Regions from separate parts of the Aminivibrio sp. genome, predicted to be linked through region 1. Evidence: riboswitches for the same ligand, from Rfam matches in the RefSeq annotation. Region 1 holds a riboswitch; each other region holds the start of a gene.
The links. A riboswitch is a leader RNA that binds a small molecule or an ion and turns the genes downstream of it on or off. The one in region 1 is predicted to bind molybdenum cofactor.
Positions count from the first base shown of each region.

Region 2: linked by a shared signal. The riboswitch ahead of JMJ95_RS10375 (substrate-binding domain-containing protein) and the one ahead of JMJ95_RS11180 (molybdopterin-dependent aldehyde oxidoreductase) in region 1 are both predicted to bind molybdenum cofactor.
Region 3: linked by a shared signal. The riboswitch ahead of JMJ95_RS12900 (response regulator) and the one ahead of JMJ95_RS11180 (molybdopterin-dependent aldehyde oxidoreductase) in region 1 are both predicted to bind molybdenum cofactor.
Region 4: linked by a shared signal. The riboswitch ahead of JMJ95_RS11690 (ABC transporter permease) and the one ahead of JMJ95_RS11180 (molybdopterin-dependent aldehyde oxidoreductase) in region 1 are both predicted to bind molybdenum cofactor.

Region 1 is NZ_JAESIH010000064.1:43,591-47,912, reverse strand. Features, by position in the region: gene JMJ95_RS11190 (type II secretion system F family protein) at 1-859, shown strand, start outside; gene gspG (type II secretion system major pseudopilin GspG) at 892-1,323, shown strand; molybdenum cofactor riboswitch at 1,399-1,517, shown strand; gene JMJ95_RS11180 (molybdopterin-dependent aldehyde oxidoreductase) at 1,733-4,322, shown strand, end outside.
Region 2 is NZ_JAESIH010000061.1:23,642-27,963, forward strand. Features, by position in the region: gene JMJ95_RS10360 (TRAP transporter permease) at 1-119, shown strand, start outside; gene JMJ95_RS10365 (flavin reductase family protein) at 209-784, opposite strand; gene JMJ95_RS10370 (Hsp20/alpha crystallin family protein) at 1,081-1,566, shown strand; gene JMJ95_RS10375 (substrate-binding domain-containing protein) at 1,622-2,446, opposite strand; molybdenum cofactor riboswitch at 2,551-2,670, opposite strand; gene JMJ95_RS10380 (encapsulin-associated ferritin-like protein) at 3,821-4,156, shown strand; gene JMJ95_RS10385 (family 1 encapsulin nanocompartment shell protein) at 4,192-4,322, shown strand, end outside.
Region 3 is NZ_JAESIH010000076.1:11,320-15,641, forward strand. Features, by position in the region: gene JMJ95_RS12890 (TRAP transporter large permease subunit) at 35-1,351, opposite strand; gene JMJ95_RS12895 (TRAP transporter small permease subunit) at 1,367-1,849, opposite strand; gene JMJ95_RS12900 (response regulator) at 1,973-2,704, opposite strand; molybdenum cofactor riboswitch at 2,724-2,838, opposite strand; gene thiS (sulfur carrier protein ThiS) at 2,967-3,164, opposite strand; partial or broken gene JMJ95_RS12910 (aldehyde ferredoxin oxidoreductase C-terminal domain-containing protein) at 3,161-4,322, opposite strand, start outside.
Region 4 is NZ_JAESIH010000068.1:1,779-6,100, reverse strand. Features, by position in the region: gene JMJ95_RS11700 (malic enzyme-like NAD(P)-binding protein) at 1-840, opposite strand, end outside; gene JMJ95_RS11695 (isochorismatase family protein) at 886-1,443, opposite strand; molybdenum cofactor riboswitch at 1,703-1,821, shown strand; gene JMJ95_RS11690 (ABC transporter permease) at 1,877-2,572, shown strand; gene JMJ95_RS11685 (energy-coupling factor ABC transporter ATP-binding protein) at 2,569-3,252, shown strand; gene JMJ95_RS11680 (hypothetical protein) at 3,339-3,962, shown strand; tRNA gene JMJ95_RS11675 (tRNA-Pro) at 4,022-4,099, shown strand; gene smpB (SsrA-binding protein SmpB) at 4,209-4,322, shown strand, end outside.

The DNA of each region.
Region 1 (4,322 bases):
TCTTCATCTCCACGAAGGCGTGCAGGGAGGAAAGCGTCTCTCCGCCGTCATGGAGGAGACGGGGCTCTTCCGGGAAGACCTCCTGAGGATCGTGGAATCGGGCGAAAGGACGTCGGCCCTTCCCGGTGTCCTGGAGCAGGCCGCGGCGCTGTATTCTATGCAGGAGAGGCAATGGCGGAAGATCCGGTCCGCCCTCACCTATCCGCTGGCCATGACGGTCATCGGCTTCGCCGTGGTTCTCTTCCTGCTCACCTACGTGGTGCCCCGGCTCGCCGAACTGTTCGCCGACATGGGCCGGGCCCTGCCCCTCCCCACGAGGATTCTCCTGGGTACGGCGGCGTTTCTCCGGGAGTGGTGGCCGGTGCTGGTCCTTGTTCTGCTCGGGTTTTTTTTCCTGGCGAGGAAGAGAAAATGGTCCGTCAACCTTCCCTTTTTCCGGCGCATCCGGGAGAACATCGCCCTTTCCCTGGTGATGTCCCACCTGAAGACCCTGCTCTCCGCCGGGATCCCCCTGGTGCAGGCCCTCAGCATGGCTTCCTCCATGGACTCACGGCCGGAGCGGTGGGTGGAGGCCGCCCGGCTCGTGAAGGAGGGGTTCCGGTTCGACCGGGCCCTGGAGCGGCTTGGCACCTTCCCCGAGGAGACGGTGTACATCATCAGGATCGGCGAACAGGGCGGCGACCTGCCCGGCGCCATCGGCCAGGTGGCGGAGATGAACTGGGAAGAGGCCCGGGACGGCATGGAAAAGGCCGCCACCCTCGCCGAACCCCTCCTGGTGCTGTTCCTCGGACTGGCGGTGGGCTTCGTCGTCATCGCCGTCCTCTTACCCATATTTGACCTGTCCAGTCTCGCGGGGTGACGGGCGGGCAGAACTGAAACGGAGGTTGCGCAATGAGGAAAAGGCAGCGGAAACGGATAGGCTTTACGCTGGTGGAAGTGCTCGTGGTAGTGGTTATCCTCGGCCTGCTGGCGGCCCTCGTGGTGCCCAGGGTGGTTGGCCGGGGCGAGGATGCCAAGAGAACCGCGGCGGCTGTGCAGATCCGGGAGATCGAGCAGGCCCTGGAGATGTACCGGCTCGACAGCAGTTTGTATCCCTCCACGGCCCAGGGGCTGGAAGCCCTGGTGACGAAACCCTCCATTCCTCCCGAGCCGAGGAAGTACCGGGAGGGAGGCTACCTGCGGAAGCTCCCGGTGGACCCCTGGGGAAGCCCCTTCGTCTACCGGTGTCCCGGCGACCACGGAGAATACGACCTGTTCTCCCTGGGTGCCGACGGTGAAGAGGGAGGGGACGGCCCGGGGAAGGACATAACCAACTGGGAATAGGCTTGTCCGGAGACTCTTCCTGGTATAAAATGGGTCAGACTAGTTAGTGTTTTTTTGAAATTTCTTTCTGAGAATATCGATCTTTTCCTCCGAGTCGCCTGCCCTAAAGGATAAACCCCACGGACAGCGACCGTTAGGGTGCGCCCGGAAACAGGCGCGCCTCCCCTTTGGCAAGGAGGACGCTTTCTTGCAAACGGCGAAGCCGTCCTCATGTCTGGAGGACGGCTTTTTTTTCAGCACACGATGAAGGGAGGGATTGGTACAGCGGAAATCATGCGGAGATCCCTGCGCGAAGGGTATTGTGAATAGGAAAGGGGCGGCGGTTTCGGTCCCCGTCGCATGGCCGCGCACAGGTCCGGAACTCTGCCGCCCTGCCCCCTGCCGATGAACGGAAGGAGCTGGGAACAGGATGATTCAGAAAGTCTTTTTTGTCAACGGTGTTGAACGGAACATCATAGTGGAGGATGACAGCACCCTTGCCTCAGTGCTCAGGGAACAGCTCGGGCTGACCGGGACCAAGATCGGATGCGGCCAGGGGCATTGCGGCTCCTGCGGCGTGATCATCGACGGCAAGTATACCCGTTCCTGCGTGTACAAAATGTCCAGGCTTCCTGAAAGAGCCGACATCACCACCATCGAGGGCATCGGCGCCCCCGGGAAGCTCCACCCCATCCAGAAGGCCTGGATCAGGCACGGCGCCGCCCAGTGCGGCTTCTGCACTCCGGGATTCATCGTCTCCGCCAAGGCCCTTCTCGACACAAACCCCAACCCGAACCGGGAAGAAGTCCGGGACTGGTTCCAGGCCAACAGGAACGCCTGCCGGTGCACCGGGTACAAGCCCATCGTCGACGCCGTCATGGATGCCGCTAAGGTGCTCCGGGGAGAGATGGACGAGAAGGAGCTCGATTTCGTCCTTCCGGAGGACGGGCGGATCTGGGGCAGCAAGTACCCCCGTCCCACCGCCGTCGCCAAGGTTACCGGGACCCTGGACTACGGCGCGGACCTGATCCTCAAGATGCCGAAGAAAACCCTCCACGCGGCCCTCGTCCAGGCGAAGGTTTCCCACGCCAACATAAAGGGTATCGACACATCCGAGGCGGAGAAGATGCCCGGCGTCTACAAGATCGTCACCCACAAGGACATCAGGGGGAAAAACAGGATTACCGGCCTCATCACCTTCCCCACGAACAAGGGCGACGGATGGGACCGTCCCATCCTATGCGACGAGAAGATTTTCCAGTACGGCGACGCCGTAGCCATCGTCTGCGCCGACAACTACAAGAACGCCGCCGCCGCTGCCGAGAAGGTGAAACTCGATCTGGAGGTCCTTCCGGCCTACATGAGCGCTCCCGCCGCCATGGCGGAAGACGCCATCGAAATCCATCCCGGCACGCCAAACGTGTATTTCACCCAGAAGATAAAGAAAGGGGAAGAAACGGCCCCCATCTTCGCCCGCTCCGACGTGGTCACCGTGGAGGACGACTTCTACGTGGGAAGGCAGCCCCACATGCCCATCGAGCCTGACGTGGGATTCGCCTACCTGGACAACGAGGGGCGCCTGGTGATCCATTCCAAGTCCATCGGCGTCCATCTCCACCTGGCCATGATCGCCCCAGGCCTCGGCGTTGAGCCTGAGAAGCTGGTCCTCGTGACCAATCCGGCGGGAGGCACCTTCGGCTACAAGTTCAGCCCCACCATGGAAGCCCTCGTGGGCGCCGCCGCACTGGCCACGGGTCACCCCGTCGCTCTGAACTACACCTGGAAGCAGCAGCAGCAGTACACGGGAAAGCGCTCCCCCTTCTTCGTCAACATGAAGTTCGCCGCCGACAGGGAAGGAAAACTCCTCGCCATGGAGACCGACTATTCCGTGGACCACGGTCCCTATTCCGAGTTCGGCGATCTGCTGACCCTGCGGGGCACCCAGTTCATGGGTGCGGGATACGACATTCCCAACATCAGGGGCGAAGGCCGGACGGTGTGTACCAACCATGTCTGGGGATCGGCCTTCCGGGCCTACGGTTCCCCCCAGTCCCTTTTCTCCTCCGAAGTCCTTATGGACGAGCTGGCTGAGAAGCTCGGCATGGATCCGCTGGAGATCCGCCTGAAGAACGCCTACCGGCCGGGAAGCACCACCCCCACGGGACAGGCCCCCGAATCCTATTCCCTGCCGAAGATGCTCGAGGCGCTCCGGCCGAAGTACGAACTCGCGAAGAAGAGAGCCGCCGAAGGCTCCACGGCCCGCTACAAGAAAGGCGTCGGCCTCTCGGTGGGCGTGTACGGCTGCGGGCTCGACGGCCCCGACGGTTCCGAAGCCCGGGTGGACATGAACCCCGACGGGACCATCACCGTCTGCTCCGCCTGGGAAGACCACGGCCAGGGAGCCGACATCGGCGCCATCGGCACGGCCCACGAGGCGTTGCGGCCCCTGGGCATCGCCCCCGACAAGCTCCGCTTCACGTGGCCCAACACGGCGAAATGCCCCAATTCCGGCCCTGCGGGCGGTTCCCGGTCCCAGGTCATGACGGGCAACGCCATCAGGGTGGCCTGCGAGACCCTGCTCAAGGAGACCGCGAAACCCGGCGGCGGCTATATGACCTATGATGAGCTGAAGGCCGCCGGAAAACCCACGTCATTCGCCGGAAAGTGGTCCGCCGTGGATGGGACGGTGTGCGACGAAAACAGTCAGGGCAAACCCTTCGTGATCTACATGTACGGCGTGTTCATGGCCGAGGTGACCGTGGACACGGAGACGGGCAAGACAGCCGTGGACCGCATGACTCTCATGTGCGACTGCGGGAAGATCAACAACCGTCTCGTGGTGGACGGCCAGAACTACGGCGGCATTGCCCAGGGCATCGGCCTCGCCCTCTCCGAGGAATTCGAGGACATCGAGAAGCATTCCACCATGCCCGGTGCCGGGTTCCCCTACATCAAGGACATCCCCGACGACATCGAGGTCATCTACTTCGAGGAGCCCAGGGCCGACGGCCCCCACGGCG
Region 2 (4,322 bases), on a different contig from region 1:
CCCTTTTCGGCCTTCTCGCCCTCCACGGCAGCCTGCCCATAGCTCTCGGGAGCACCGCAGCAGTCATCGGACTGTTCCTGATCTTCCGGCCCAGGGAGAAAACCTCCGGCGCATTTTAGATTCCGGTATCAAGAGAGAGGTCCCGAAAAAGTGTCCCGGCCGAAGACCATGGCCGGGACACTTTTTCGGGACCAGGGAAAAATCGAGCCTATTTCCCCAGATATTTCTTCCCCTCGCCGAAGGCCTTTCCCACTAGGTTTCCCAGGCCGAAGTACTTCGCGGTGCGGGGGGCGAAAACCAGAGGGCGCACTTTTTCAGGATCGGGATACCCCTTTTCGTCGAGGCATTCTTCCCGGGCCCAGGTTTTGACCACCTTTCCCACGAAGAGAATATGGGAGCCGAGATCAAGGGACTGAACAACTTCGCACTCCATGGAAACGGGAAACTCCTCGATCAGCGGTGCGTCCACTATCTCCCCCTTTACCGGGGTGAGGCCCGTCCTGGAAAACTTGTCCACATCCCTCCCCGAGGCAACACCGAAGAAATCGGCCTCCGCGGCCTGGCTCTCCGACGGGACATTCACCGTAAAGGCTTTCTTCTCCAGTATTCCCTCCAGGGTATGGCGGGATTTCGCAACAGCCACAGAAATGCACGGCGGTTCCGAATTGCAGACTCCTCCCCAGGCGACCATGAGCCCGCCGGGCCGCCCGTCGGTGCCATAGACCGCCACGACCAAGGCAGGCGCAGGATAGAGGGGGGTGGAGATTCCTATGTCTTTTTTCATTGCATACTCTCCCTTGCCGGTAAAATTTGTTTTGTTTTCATTATACTCCTGCGGGGTCCCCCTAAATCCGCACCTCAGCGGGGAGTGTCACCGGTGCCTGCGGATTTAGGGTCCCTTCCCCATTCTGAAAAGAAATACAAAGAAAAAAAGAGAAATCAGAAGGGTGCAGAGGAAATTCAGCCCTATTTCCCGATATTTTTTCCTGTTTCTTCCTTTTCGCCCTTGTCTAACCAAAACTGACGAATATAATTGTTAGCGTAAGGTCAATAAAGATCAAATTTATGGAGGTGGAGACAATGGCACGGAGATTTCTGGCCATGCGGCCCAATGACATTACTCAGCCCATCACACCTTTCGCTTCAGTGGACAAGATGATGCGGGACATGCTCCGGGCTTTCGGCGAGTTTTCTTCCGATATGGGGTATGCCCCGGAGACGGAAAGGGTTCCTGCGATTCCGAGGGGGGACTTTTACCGGAAGGATGGAAAGGTTTTCGCCGAGTTCGAACTTCCCGGCATCGACCCGTCGAAGGTTGAACTGAACGTTTTCGAGGACAGGCTGACCCTGCAGGCGGAGAAGTCGGACGAGAAAACGGTGGAAGAGAACGACATTCTCCGGTCGGAGCGGTATTACGGAAAGGTCTCCCGGTCCATTCAGTTCCCCATGGAAGTAGACCCTGAATCGGCGAAAGCGACGTTCAAAAACGGGGTGCTTACCGTGGAAGTCGCTGAAAAGGTCCAGGCCGAGAAGATGAAGAAAGTGGCCATCGAGGAAAAAGCATAGAAAGCTGGAGTCTGAAGAGAGGGGAGCGCCGGGAATTCCGTCGCTCCCCTGTTTTTTACCTTACGGCGTTCGGGAAGAAGAGCTGCTTTCCGAGTAGCTGGAAGTCGGCAATGGCCTTCTGGGTTGACGGGGACACCATCCAGTCAATGAAGGTCACGGCAAGGTCGTACCGAATGTTCTCCCACTTGGCAGGGTTGACGGCGATGACGCTGTACTGGTTTTTCAGAGATTCGTCACCCTCGACGATGATCACCAGTCCCCCCTGTTCCTTCCGGGAATCCTCGTACTTGATGAAGGTCCCCCTGTCGGTGAGGCAGTAGCTCTTTCGCTCATCGGCGATCATGAGGGTTTCAAGCATTCCCTGGCCTGTCTGGATGTACCATTTCTCCTTGTCGGGTTCCGGGATCCCCGCGTTTTTCCAGAGGGTAAGTTCCGCCACGTGGGTTCCCGACTTGTCGGCCCGGCTGGCGAAGGGCGCTGCGGAGGCGGCGATTTTCCTCAGGGCGTCGGCGGCGGCCATTCCCTTGACCCCCGCGGGATCGGAAGCAGGCCCCACCACGATGAAGTCGTTGTACATCACCTGGCGGCGGTTGACGCCCCACCCGTCGGCGACGAACTTCTTCTCCAGCTCGGGGGCATGGACCAGAAGAACGTCCACGTCACCGTTCCTGCCGTACTCGAGGGCCTTGCCCGTGCCCACGGAAACCCACTGGAGCTCGATGTTCTTCTCCCGAAGCAGCAGGGGGGCCAGATAATCGAGAAGCCCCGTGTTGTCCGTGCTGGTGGTGGTGGCCATCCGGAGAACCTCGGCGCCGGAGGCAACTCCTCCCAGGACTAAAACGAACAGACAAACAAACAGAACCGACCGCAGTTTTCTCATTTTCACTTTTCTTTCCTCCTCGTATGTTTATGTTGTGTGCAGAAACGCGAAACGCCGGAATCAAAAAAGCCGTTCCCCGCCCGTACACGGCAGGGAACGGCTCCGGGGAGTCCGTTGAATCTCCTTGCCGAACACGGGAGGCCCGCCTGTTTCCGGACGGACCCTGACGGCCCGCCGCCGTGGGAAATTCCTGTAGGAAGACGGGCTCGGAGATAAGTCTATTCTTTTGATTTTATGATACCACGGAAGGGCCTGTTTTGTTACCTCACCCGGCGGATTTTCGAAATTTCTGTTCATTTTCCCCTGGCTGTTCCTGAAAAATCCGAAAACTTCCGGGCTGAAACGGCGGGGTTCCGTCCGGCCGTCGCCGGACAGGATGATACGGACCGCTTCCTCGTGGGGCAGCGAATCCTTGCAGACCCTCCGGGACCGCAGGCATCGTACCCGTCCGACAGGACCGCCACCTGCCCCTCCCAGGGGATTTTCGTCCCCCGCAAGGTCGAGGGAGTATCCGTTGCCGTCCCATTTTTCATGGCGGGTCATGCAGATGCGCCCGGCCGCGGCAAGCCGTTCCGCTCCCCCGATGAGCTCCGCTCCCGTGCCCGAAACGATCTCCATGACGCTCGAGGTGTTTCTCCAGATCTTTCTGCCTCTCCGGGGGCTCCCGGTTACATCGGCGAGATTGTGTCCTGTATGGCCGGAGCCTCTTCGGTAAGGGTGGGGATGTACTGGGTGAAGCGGCTGAACACCATCGCGGACAGTATTATCCCGAATGAGGAGCGCTCCCCTGCCGGCCAATGGAAGAGCATGGCTCTCTCGCCACAGAAAGGAATGACTGCATGCCGGGCTCCCTGTGAAACAGCGCCTTGGTTGCTGTGGAGGGGGGCACCGCCGCCGGGGGAATGACGATGCTTCTCCGAAAGCTCCCTTCCCGGGATGGGAGCTGCCGGGAAAAAGCCCTTCCTGTCCACGAGGAAGCCGTCCCCTGCGCCGAAAACCTTTCGGGAAAGAACCTTTTTCCCTCACGTGAGCCGTGCTCACGTCAATGCCGAAGACGCCGCGGAGCTTTCCGGAAGGAGCGATCACCGGGGCCGTTACGCTCACGATAAGCTCCCCGGTGATCATGTCCCTGTAGGGCGATGTGATGACGGTGCTCTCCTTTTCAGGGTTTCCTTAGGTCACCTGACTCATGTTGACGTGTTCCGTTTTTGTTATACTATCGTCTGGCGTATTAAATCGATTACAATATAACAATTTCTGCCCCGAAATACCCCTTCATTTTTTTCTCCACGGGGTATAATAGGAAAAAATCATACCGGTGAGGCTGGAGTGAAGCAGCGAGCCCCCGGCGAAAAGAATGAAAGGAGAGATACCATGCAGTTCACGGAACCTGCCGATATTCTCGACCAGAAGACAGCCGACGAAGCAAGGGCGCTCAAGAGCCTTATGGAAGAAGTGGAAGCCATCAATTACTACAACCAGAGAGTGGCCGCGACGCCAAACACCGAACTGAAGGAGCTCCTGGCCCACAACAGAAATGAAGAAATCGAGCACGCCGTCATGCTTATCGAGTGGCTCCGCCGGAACATGGAGGGATGGGATAAGGAACTCAAAACATACCTCTTCACCACGGCTTCCCTGCTCGATGTCGAAACCGGTGGCGGAGCGGACGGCACACCCGGCGGGCTGGGCATAGGCAGCCTGAAATAGTACCGGAGATACCCGATAACAAGGAGGTCAATACAATGGATATTCTGAGAAGAGCAGCCTCTCTCATCACCCCCGAGGCCTGGGCGGAGCTTGACGACCGGGCGAAAAAGGTCCTCGCGGCGAATCTTTCCGCCCGGAAGTTCGTGGACGTGGAAGGTCCGAAGGG
Region 3 (4,322 bases), on a different contig from region 1:
TCAATGTTCACGACGGGCTTCGGGCGTTGCGCCCCTACAGGCCCATGATGTATCTCGGAAGCCACATCACGATCTCGGGGAACATGAAAATGGTGGTGATGCAGACGATCTGCAGCAGAAGGAAGGGAACGCTCGCCTTGTAGATTTCGACGATATCCACGTCGGGAGGAGTGCATCCCTTCAGGTAGAACAGGCTGAAGCCGAAGGGGGGCGACAGGTAGGCGCTCTGGAGCAGCACGTTGAACGCCAGCCCCACCCACAGGGGATCGAAGCCCAGCCTGGACAGGATGGGGGCGATGATGGGAACGGCGAGGAAGATGATGGCCCCCGGTTCGAGGAACATTCCGAGGATGAAGATGAACACCGCGGACACGAGGAAGACCATGTTCGGGCCGCCGGGCATGTTCATGGCAATGTTGGTGATGAGGGTATTTCCGCCGAGCCCCGAGAAAACGGAACCGAAAGCTCCCGCACCGATCATGGTCCACCCGACCATGGCGGACACGCCGAGAGTCTCAAAACAGGAGGTATACACAATCTCCCAGGTAAGGCGCCTCTTCAGCATGCCGATCAGCAGCGCTCCCGCCGCTCCGAAGGCTGCCGCCTCCGTGGGGGTGGCCATGCCCATAAGGATGGACCCGAGGACCACGAAAATCAGCATACCGGGGAAGAAAACGCTCTTCATGGAGACCAGCTTTTCCTTCCACGTAGCCCGCTCGTCGGGGGGCAGGGAAGGGCAGAAATCCGGGTCGATAAGGCCCCGGATAAGGACATACCCGATGTACAGAATGGCGAGGAAGATGCCGGCGGAAAGTCCGCCCGCGAAAAGGCCGCCGATGGAGACGCCGGTGACGCAGCCGTAGAGCACCATGTTCGTGCTCGGCGGAATGAGCTGTCCCAGGGTTCCTGCGCCCATGACGCATCCCAGGGCCATGCGCTTGTTGTATCCGTGTTTCAGCATCTGGGGCAGGCCGATCAGACCGAGGCCGATGACCCCTGCCGCCACCACGCCTGAAACAGCCCCGAGGACCGCGCCTACGATCACGGTGGCCACGGCGAGGCCGCCCCGGAGTCCGCCGGACCATTTGAAGAAGGCGGAATAGAGGTCCTCCACCACGTTGGTCTTCTGGAGGATATAGGCCATGTAGATGAAGAGGGGAACGGCGATGATCACGAAATTGTTCATGGAGCCCCACGCCGCTGAGACGACGATGTTGAGCGCTCCGGGGCCCCAGAGGACGTAGGAGAATCCTATGGAGACGGCGGCGAGGGAGAACGCTATGGGTACCCCTCCCGCAAGGAGCACGAAAAGGGCGGCGAACATCAGAAGAGGGTACAGTTCACGGGCCATGGCGAATCTCCTCCGTCAGCTTGCTTTGCCGCCGGTCTTTTCCGGGCGGGCAAGAATGAGGGCAAGCATGTCCTTGAATGCCTGCCAGGAAATGAGGGCGCAGGAAATGGGAATGATCCAGCGGTACCACCATACCTCAGGATTGAAGGGCGTCTGGTGGGTTGACCGTTCCCGCATGAGGGTGGAGCGCCAGGCTCCGGGAACGCTCACCCAGATGAGCACCAGGGCGACGAAGAGCACCACCGCCTCGGCGAAAATGCCGAGAATCCGCTTCCACTTCGGGGGGAGGTAATGACTGAGCACGTCCACCGCCACATGCTTCTTTTCGAGGTGGCAGTAGGCGGAGCCGAGCATGAAAAAGGAGCCGTAAAGGAAAAGGGACACTTCAAAAGTCCAGATGGGGGTTTCGTTGTAAATATACGACTTCAGGGAGCTGTAGACGATGCCGACGATGAGCGGCAGAATCAGAAGTGACACGAGCTTTCCAAATCGCTGCATGGGCCGTCCTCCTTGCTGGATTGTTTCTCCTGAATTTTCAGCCGGCGGAGCCGTCCTGTGAACGGCGGAAAAATACCTCGGAATGCCGACAGAGTTCCAGTATAAAGACACGAAAGGTATCGTTCAATTATTCGATAATTTTGCGTGGTTTTGCTTCCTTTTGACAACGGGCCCCGTGGCAAAATACAACTTCTGGGGTCGCCCCACCGTGGTCAGTTCGAAATCCACTGCTACCTCCTCCCGCCGGACGAGAAGTTCCAGGTACCTGCGGGCGCTGGAGCGGGAAATGCCGAGCATCCGGCCTGCATCCGCCGCCGAAAGAGGTTTTCTCGATTCCTGGAGCAGTTTCCCCAGCCGGATGAGCAGGGTCTCCTGGAATCCCTTGGGAGCGCCCTCCGGAGCTCCGGAAAGCCGCTTCCTGAAACCGAGAAGGCGGTCGAGGTCCTCCTGCCGCCATGGCATATCCCTTCCCACCAGGCCGTGGTAATACTCGCTGTAGGCCGCCAGGGCCCTGGTGAGGCGCTCCCATTCGAAAGGCTTGATCAGGTAGTCGAAGGCTCCCGAACAGATGGCACCCCGGACGGTATCGGGTGATTTTTCCGACGAAAGGATGATGAAATCCACCCTCGGGAATTCCGCCCGCATGCGCCGGAACCCCTCCAGCCCGTTGAACCCGGGAAGGGCGATATCGAGAAGCACGAGATTTACCGTCGTTTTGGAAAGAAGCGGAGCGATCTCCTCCCCCTTTTCTGCGAAACCGGCAAAGGAATATCCCTGTCCTTCAAGAACCACATTCCGGTACAGGGTGCGAAGCATGGGATCAGGTTCCGCAATCAGCACTGGGAGCGAATACACCTTCCAACCTCCTTCACACAGGACATGGAACCGTCTTCCTTTCCCAAAGGAGGCGCCGCCGTTTCCCGCGGTACCCTGCCGGCCTTCCTCCATGGCCCCGCCGAAGGAGAAAAGGCTCGGAAGAAAATATAGAAAGTATTATACAGGATAACCCCGTTTGTCAAAATACCTGAAGAATAGCCCCGCTCTTCACGAAAAGAGCGGGGATTTCTTTCCAAAACTCGGAGGAGGACGATCCTGTGTCCCGGAACGGAAGTCCCGGTCAGCCCCCGCTGATCATGTGGATTGCCTGTACTTCCGCGCCGTCGGGTATACGGACGGAGGCAAACTCCTCCCTCTTGTGGGGAGTCCCGTTCACCCACACGGCAATCATGGGGAAAGTAAAGTTCCGCTCATCCAGCAGGTCCCGGATGGTCATGCCTTCCCTCCAGGGGAACTGCTCGCCGTTGACCCTGATCATGCCTTTTCCGCGGACCTCCAGTAGGGGTCGAGGACTTCAAGCACTTCGGGGCTGTCCAGCCCCAGGCGCTCCACCGTCTCCCTGGTCGGGACGCCGTTCCTGTCCCAGCCCCTCCGGGCATACACCGCGTCCACCAGCTTCTCCCATTCGCCCCGACGGTATTCCTGCAGCCGGGAGATCTTTTCCTCCGCCGTCAGTCCGTCTCCGGAGATGCCGGCCTCTTCGAGCTTCTTGTCGTAGTAGTCTTTCCGCACGTTCCATTCGTCCGGGAAGACGGGGCCCAGGGCACGGTCGGGGATGGTGTGTTCTTTCCGGGTTCCCTTGCCCATGCGGTAGTTGAAGATCCGCTCGTAGTTGTAGACCCGCTCGGACTGGAGAATCATGTCCTCCCTGCTCAGCGGTTTCCCCGTGACGGCTTCGTAGATGTCAAGGTAGTTCTGGACGTGTTCGGGCACTTTGGCCGCTTCGATGCCTTTGTACCGGATGCGGTTGTCTTCCGGCTCCACGTCGTTCCACGGCAGCTTGCAGACTCCGACCAGGGAGAACCAGAGGCGGAAGTTGGGAAAGTAGAACAGGGCCTCGGCCTTGTCTTCAAAGGTGGGGATCTGGTTGTTCACCATGTCCATGAAGATGACCCACGCTTCGTCGTGCTGGGGGCCCTTGAGGGTGAGGAAGTACCCTCCCCACTGGGCGACGGATTCCTGGCACCGGTACTGGGAGACTTCGAGCCCCTGTCCTTCCATGCCGATTTTCTCCATGATTGCCCGGTCGGCGCCGTACCGTTCGGCGAAGATGTCTTTCATTTTCCGGATGCCCTTCCCTACGGCGGCGGCGAAGTCGTCCCGGCCGTCCATCATGCGGTGGATGAGTTCAAGGAGGGCGTCCTTCGCTCCGAACCGGAGGTCGAGCCCGTTCGTGTGTTCTTTGGTGAGGAGCCCCAGTTCGTAGCATTCGCAGACGAAGGCGAGTCCGGTGCCCAGCGAGATGGTGTCCAGGGCGTAGTGGTCGGCGTAGTAGTTGGCTTCGATGGTCCACAGGGGGTCGAAGATCCCGACGTTGGGGCCGAGGCTGGCGGCGGTTTCGTATTCGGGACCGTCCACGGTGACTTTTTTGCCCCTGTCGGGGCCGGTGCGGAGCTCGAAGCCGTCCACGGTCTTG
Region 4 (4,322 bases), on a different contig from region 1:
AATGCTTCCCGGTTTCATGGAGCGCACGTGAGATGTACTGATTTTCCCTCTCGACGAAAGACCGATGAAAACATCCGCTCCCTTCACGGCTTCATCCAGGGAGGCCCCTCCCCGGGTTTCCCCGAGCCGTTTCGCCAGTTCTTCCTGGACGAAATTCATGCAGCTGTTGCCCGGCCCGATGATGCCGCACTTGTTCAGTACCGTGACCTGCCCCGCACCCGCGTGGAGCAGCAGCCGCGCCACGGAGATGCCCGCAGCCCCCGCCCCCATGATGACCGTGGAAGTATCCCGGAGCTCCTTTTCCACCAGCTTCAGGGCGTTCATCAGCGCGGCCAGAACCACCACCGCCGTGCCGTGCTGGTCGTCGCAGAAAACGGGGATGTCCAGCTCAGACTGGAGGCGCTCCACCACGGTAAAGGAGTTGGGGCTCGACACGTCCTCGATGTTGATCGCCCCGAAGGTGGGGGCGACCATCTTCGCCATGGCGACGATATCGTCGGCATTCCGGGCGTCGATGCAGAGAGGAATGGCGTTCACGTCGCCGAAGTTCTTGAAGAGCAGGCACTTGCCCTCCATCACCGGCAGCGCCGCCCTGGGCCCGATGTTGCCCATGCCCAGGACCGCCGAACCGTCGCTGATGAGAGCGAGCCGGTTTCCCTTCCCCGAATATTCGAAGACGGCTTCCGGATCTTCCATGATCCCGGCGGCGGCGTATGCGCCCCCCTGGACGTAGACCATGCCGAGGTCTTCCTCGTTCCGTATGTTCACCGTGGGGTAGATCCGGATCTTCCCCCGGGCCTTCCGGTGCAGCAGTAGGGCCTTTTCCCTGTCGATGTTCACTGTTCCGCGCTGCCTCCTTCCAGAATTTCCGTTTTTTTCAGGACATCATCCCTTGAAGAGGGGGAGAAGCTCCTTGAACTCAGGCGTTCCCGATCTGCCCATCAGGTGGTAGATCACCGACTCCACGGGTACCGCCAGGGCACCGGACGACACCATGGCCGAGAGGGCCCGCTCGGCCTTCAGAGGGTCCCTGCTCCCGCAGGCATCCGAGGCGAGCACCACCTTCCGGCCCTTCTCAAGGAGGTCGAGAACGGTAGCAAGGATGCAGATGTGGGTCTCGATGCCGAATATCACCGGCACAGAGCGGCCCGTTCCCTGAAGAAGCTCTTCAAAAGCGGCCTCGTCGCAGCAGGAAAACGTCGTCTTTTCCATGCGGGGGGCGCCCTCAGGCAAGGCCGCCAGGATCTCCCCATCGGTGGGGCCGAGCCCCCTGGGGTACTGTTCCGTGTACACGAAGGGAACGGAAAGCACTCTCGCTGCCGTCGCCAGCTTCACCGTATTCCGGCGGATCTCCTCCGCTCCGGAAATGGCGGGAAGAAGCCGCTCCTGAACGTCCACCATCACCATGCAGGCGGTCTCCCGCCTCAGTCTGAAAGGAATCATGTATCCACCTCCGCACGTATTCTCCGGTTATTGTACCCTATGACCGCCCTAAATCCGCAAATTTTTCAGGCAGAAGGAGTGTCGCCGGGCACAGCGCCCGGGGGAGAGAAACCGACACGGATGTCGGTTTCAGGTGCAGTTGTCAAGGACGACAATCTGCACCGGCGGCCCAAGCGAGCACTGGTGACACTCCCCGCTGCCTGCGGATTTAGGCCGCTCCTTCCGGTTGCCTTCAGGAAAGGGGCAGGGTACAATATCCCGCGGACGGTCCCTCCGAGCCATGAAACCTACAGGCGGCAGCCTACGGATTCATGGCCGACAGGGTGCTCCCGGAAACGGAAGCGCCTCCCGCACGGCAAGGAGGGAAGGACGCAAAGCGTGCCTTTCCTGCGGTATGGGGAGAGGCATTTTTTTATTGAAAAGGAGGAATTCCGTGAACTACCTTTCGGAAGGCTTCATCCAGGGGCTCGGCCTCATCTTCACCATGAACGAGGAAGTATGGACGGCAGTGAGCACAACCCTCAAGCTTTCCTGTTTGTCCATTGCCGTTACCTTGGCCATAGGGGTTCCTTCGGGCTTCATCCTCGGCTACTTCTCCTTCCCGGGGCGCAAAATCCTCCGGATCACCGTGGACACCCTCCTTTCCCTCCCCACCGTAGTGGTGGGACTCTTCGTCTATGCCTTCATTTCCAACCGGGGGCCCCTCGGCGGCTACGGGCTTCTCTTCACCATCCCCGGCATGGCCATCGGCCAAACCATCCTTGCCCTTCCGATCGTGGTCGCCCTTACGGCATCCGCCGTGGAAAGCGTTGATGACCGACTTCGCCTTACCCTCCTCACTCTGGGGGCCCGAGGAAAGCGCCTCGCCCTCTCCACCCTCTGGGAGAGCAGACACCAGATCCTCCTCGCCGCCGTCACCGCCTACGGAAGGGTCACCGCCGAAGTGGGCGTCTCCATGATGCTCGGCGGCAACATAAAGTGGCACACCCGCACCATCACCACCGCCATCACACTGGAAACAGGCAAGGGAGAATTCTCCACCGGCATCGCTCTCGGCGTCCTGCTTCTTGTCCTCTCCTTCGTCCTCAACTGGTCTCTTGCGGCCCTCCGCAGGAGGACGGCATCATGACCAGGCAAGCCCAAACATCCCGAACGCTGCCTCTCTACGAGATCCAAGACCTCGTGTGTTCCTACGGTGAAGACCCCGTGCTGCGCATCGACCGGCTGGACATCCCGTCCGACGGCCCCACCGCCTTCGCCGGGCACAACGGCAGCGGCAAGAGCACCCTCCTGAAGGCCCTCGCCTTCCTCCTGAAACCGGCGGCCGGCACCATCCGCTTCCTGGGAAACTCAACGGAAGAACGGGAAAGGGAACTCCGCCGGGAAGTAACCCTCCTCCTCCAGGAACCTTACCTCCTCCGGCGGTCCGTCTTCGAGAACGTGGCCTACGGACTTCGGGCCCGGGGAGACACGGATCGCCTCGCCGACCGGGTTGCCGAAGCCCTCGAAATGGTCGGCCTGTCCCCGGACTTCGGCAAAAGAGAATGGTTCAGGCTCTCGGGAGGAGAATCGCGGAGAGTGGCCCTCGCATCCCGCCTCGTCCTGCGGACGAAAGTGCTCCTCCTCGACGAGCCCACCGCCCACGTGGACGAAGAAAACGCCCTTCTCATGGCCCGGGTGATCAGGGAAGCATGGGAGAAATGGGGCACCATCTCCCTCATTGCCTCCCACGACATCCAGTGGCTCGACGGCGTCTGCGGCAGACGCGTCCTCATGAGGCGGGGAAAAATCGAGAGAATTTCCGCCTGAAAACAGCCTTTTTTCCCCCCTTTTTTGTTGTGGCGGGAACCGGTATATGTTATGCTTCCCCCATAATAGAAGTTCCGGAGGATTTCATGACATTCGAACGAGAAAATGAAGAAAAATGGACGGTAGGGGAGATTCTTTCAGCCATGGCGGGAACGGAACACCCACGGTACATCCAGAAAATAGTGACCCAGCTGCAACAGTGGATGGAGGAATCGCTCACCTCCGAAGCTGCCGAACACGACGGCGATCCCCTCTCTGCGCTCTTTGACAGCGTGCTCGAGGCGGACGGGGAGAAACTCTTCACCCAGCTCGAGTGGGTGGACGACTACGCTGATCTCCTTCCCAACCTCAAGAAACCATCAGGCCATGAGGATGCCGTCGTCCTCAACGTGGGGCCCACTGATTTCGAGGACAGCCTCCGCATGGCCATCGACTACGCATCCCTCTTCAACAGGAAGCTCTGCCGCAGGGTCTGGATGATCAGCGACACCTTCATCATCGGCGACGTCTACCGGTACATCTCCCACATCCGGGCCCTCGGCTCCCAGGGCATAGCCTTCCGGTTCCTCCTGGTCACTCCCTGGGGCTGGACGGAAATACCCCTTGCCGCCGACGGCACGCCCGGCAACAGGATAATATGGAACAACCGGAAGGGCGGAGCGGCGCCCGGAGAAGACGAAAGAAAAAGGGACGATCGTTTGACGAGGTAGGCCGGGGGTGTTACAATCTTCGCCGTTGTCGGAATACCATCTTCGGAAGTGCGGTGTTTCGGGGCGTAGCGCAGTCTGGTAAGCGCGCCTGGTTCGGGACCAGGAGGTCGGAGGTTCAAATCCTCTCGCCCCGACCATTTGGGAATTGAGGAGAGGTTCCGGCACACGCCGGGGCCTCTTTTTCTCAGGAGATGTCTTGTTGACTAATCCTGACTAATTTGCTAAAATCTTCATCGGAGAATAAAGATGGCGGACCGGACAGTAGCGCAAAATAGAAAAGCCCGGCATGACTACTTCATCCTTGAGACCTTTGAATGCGGCATCGTCCTCACGGGCACGGAGATTAAATCCGTCCGGGAC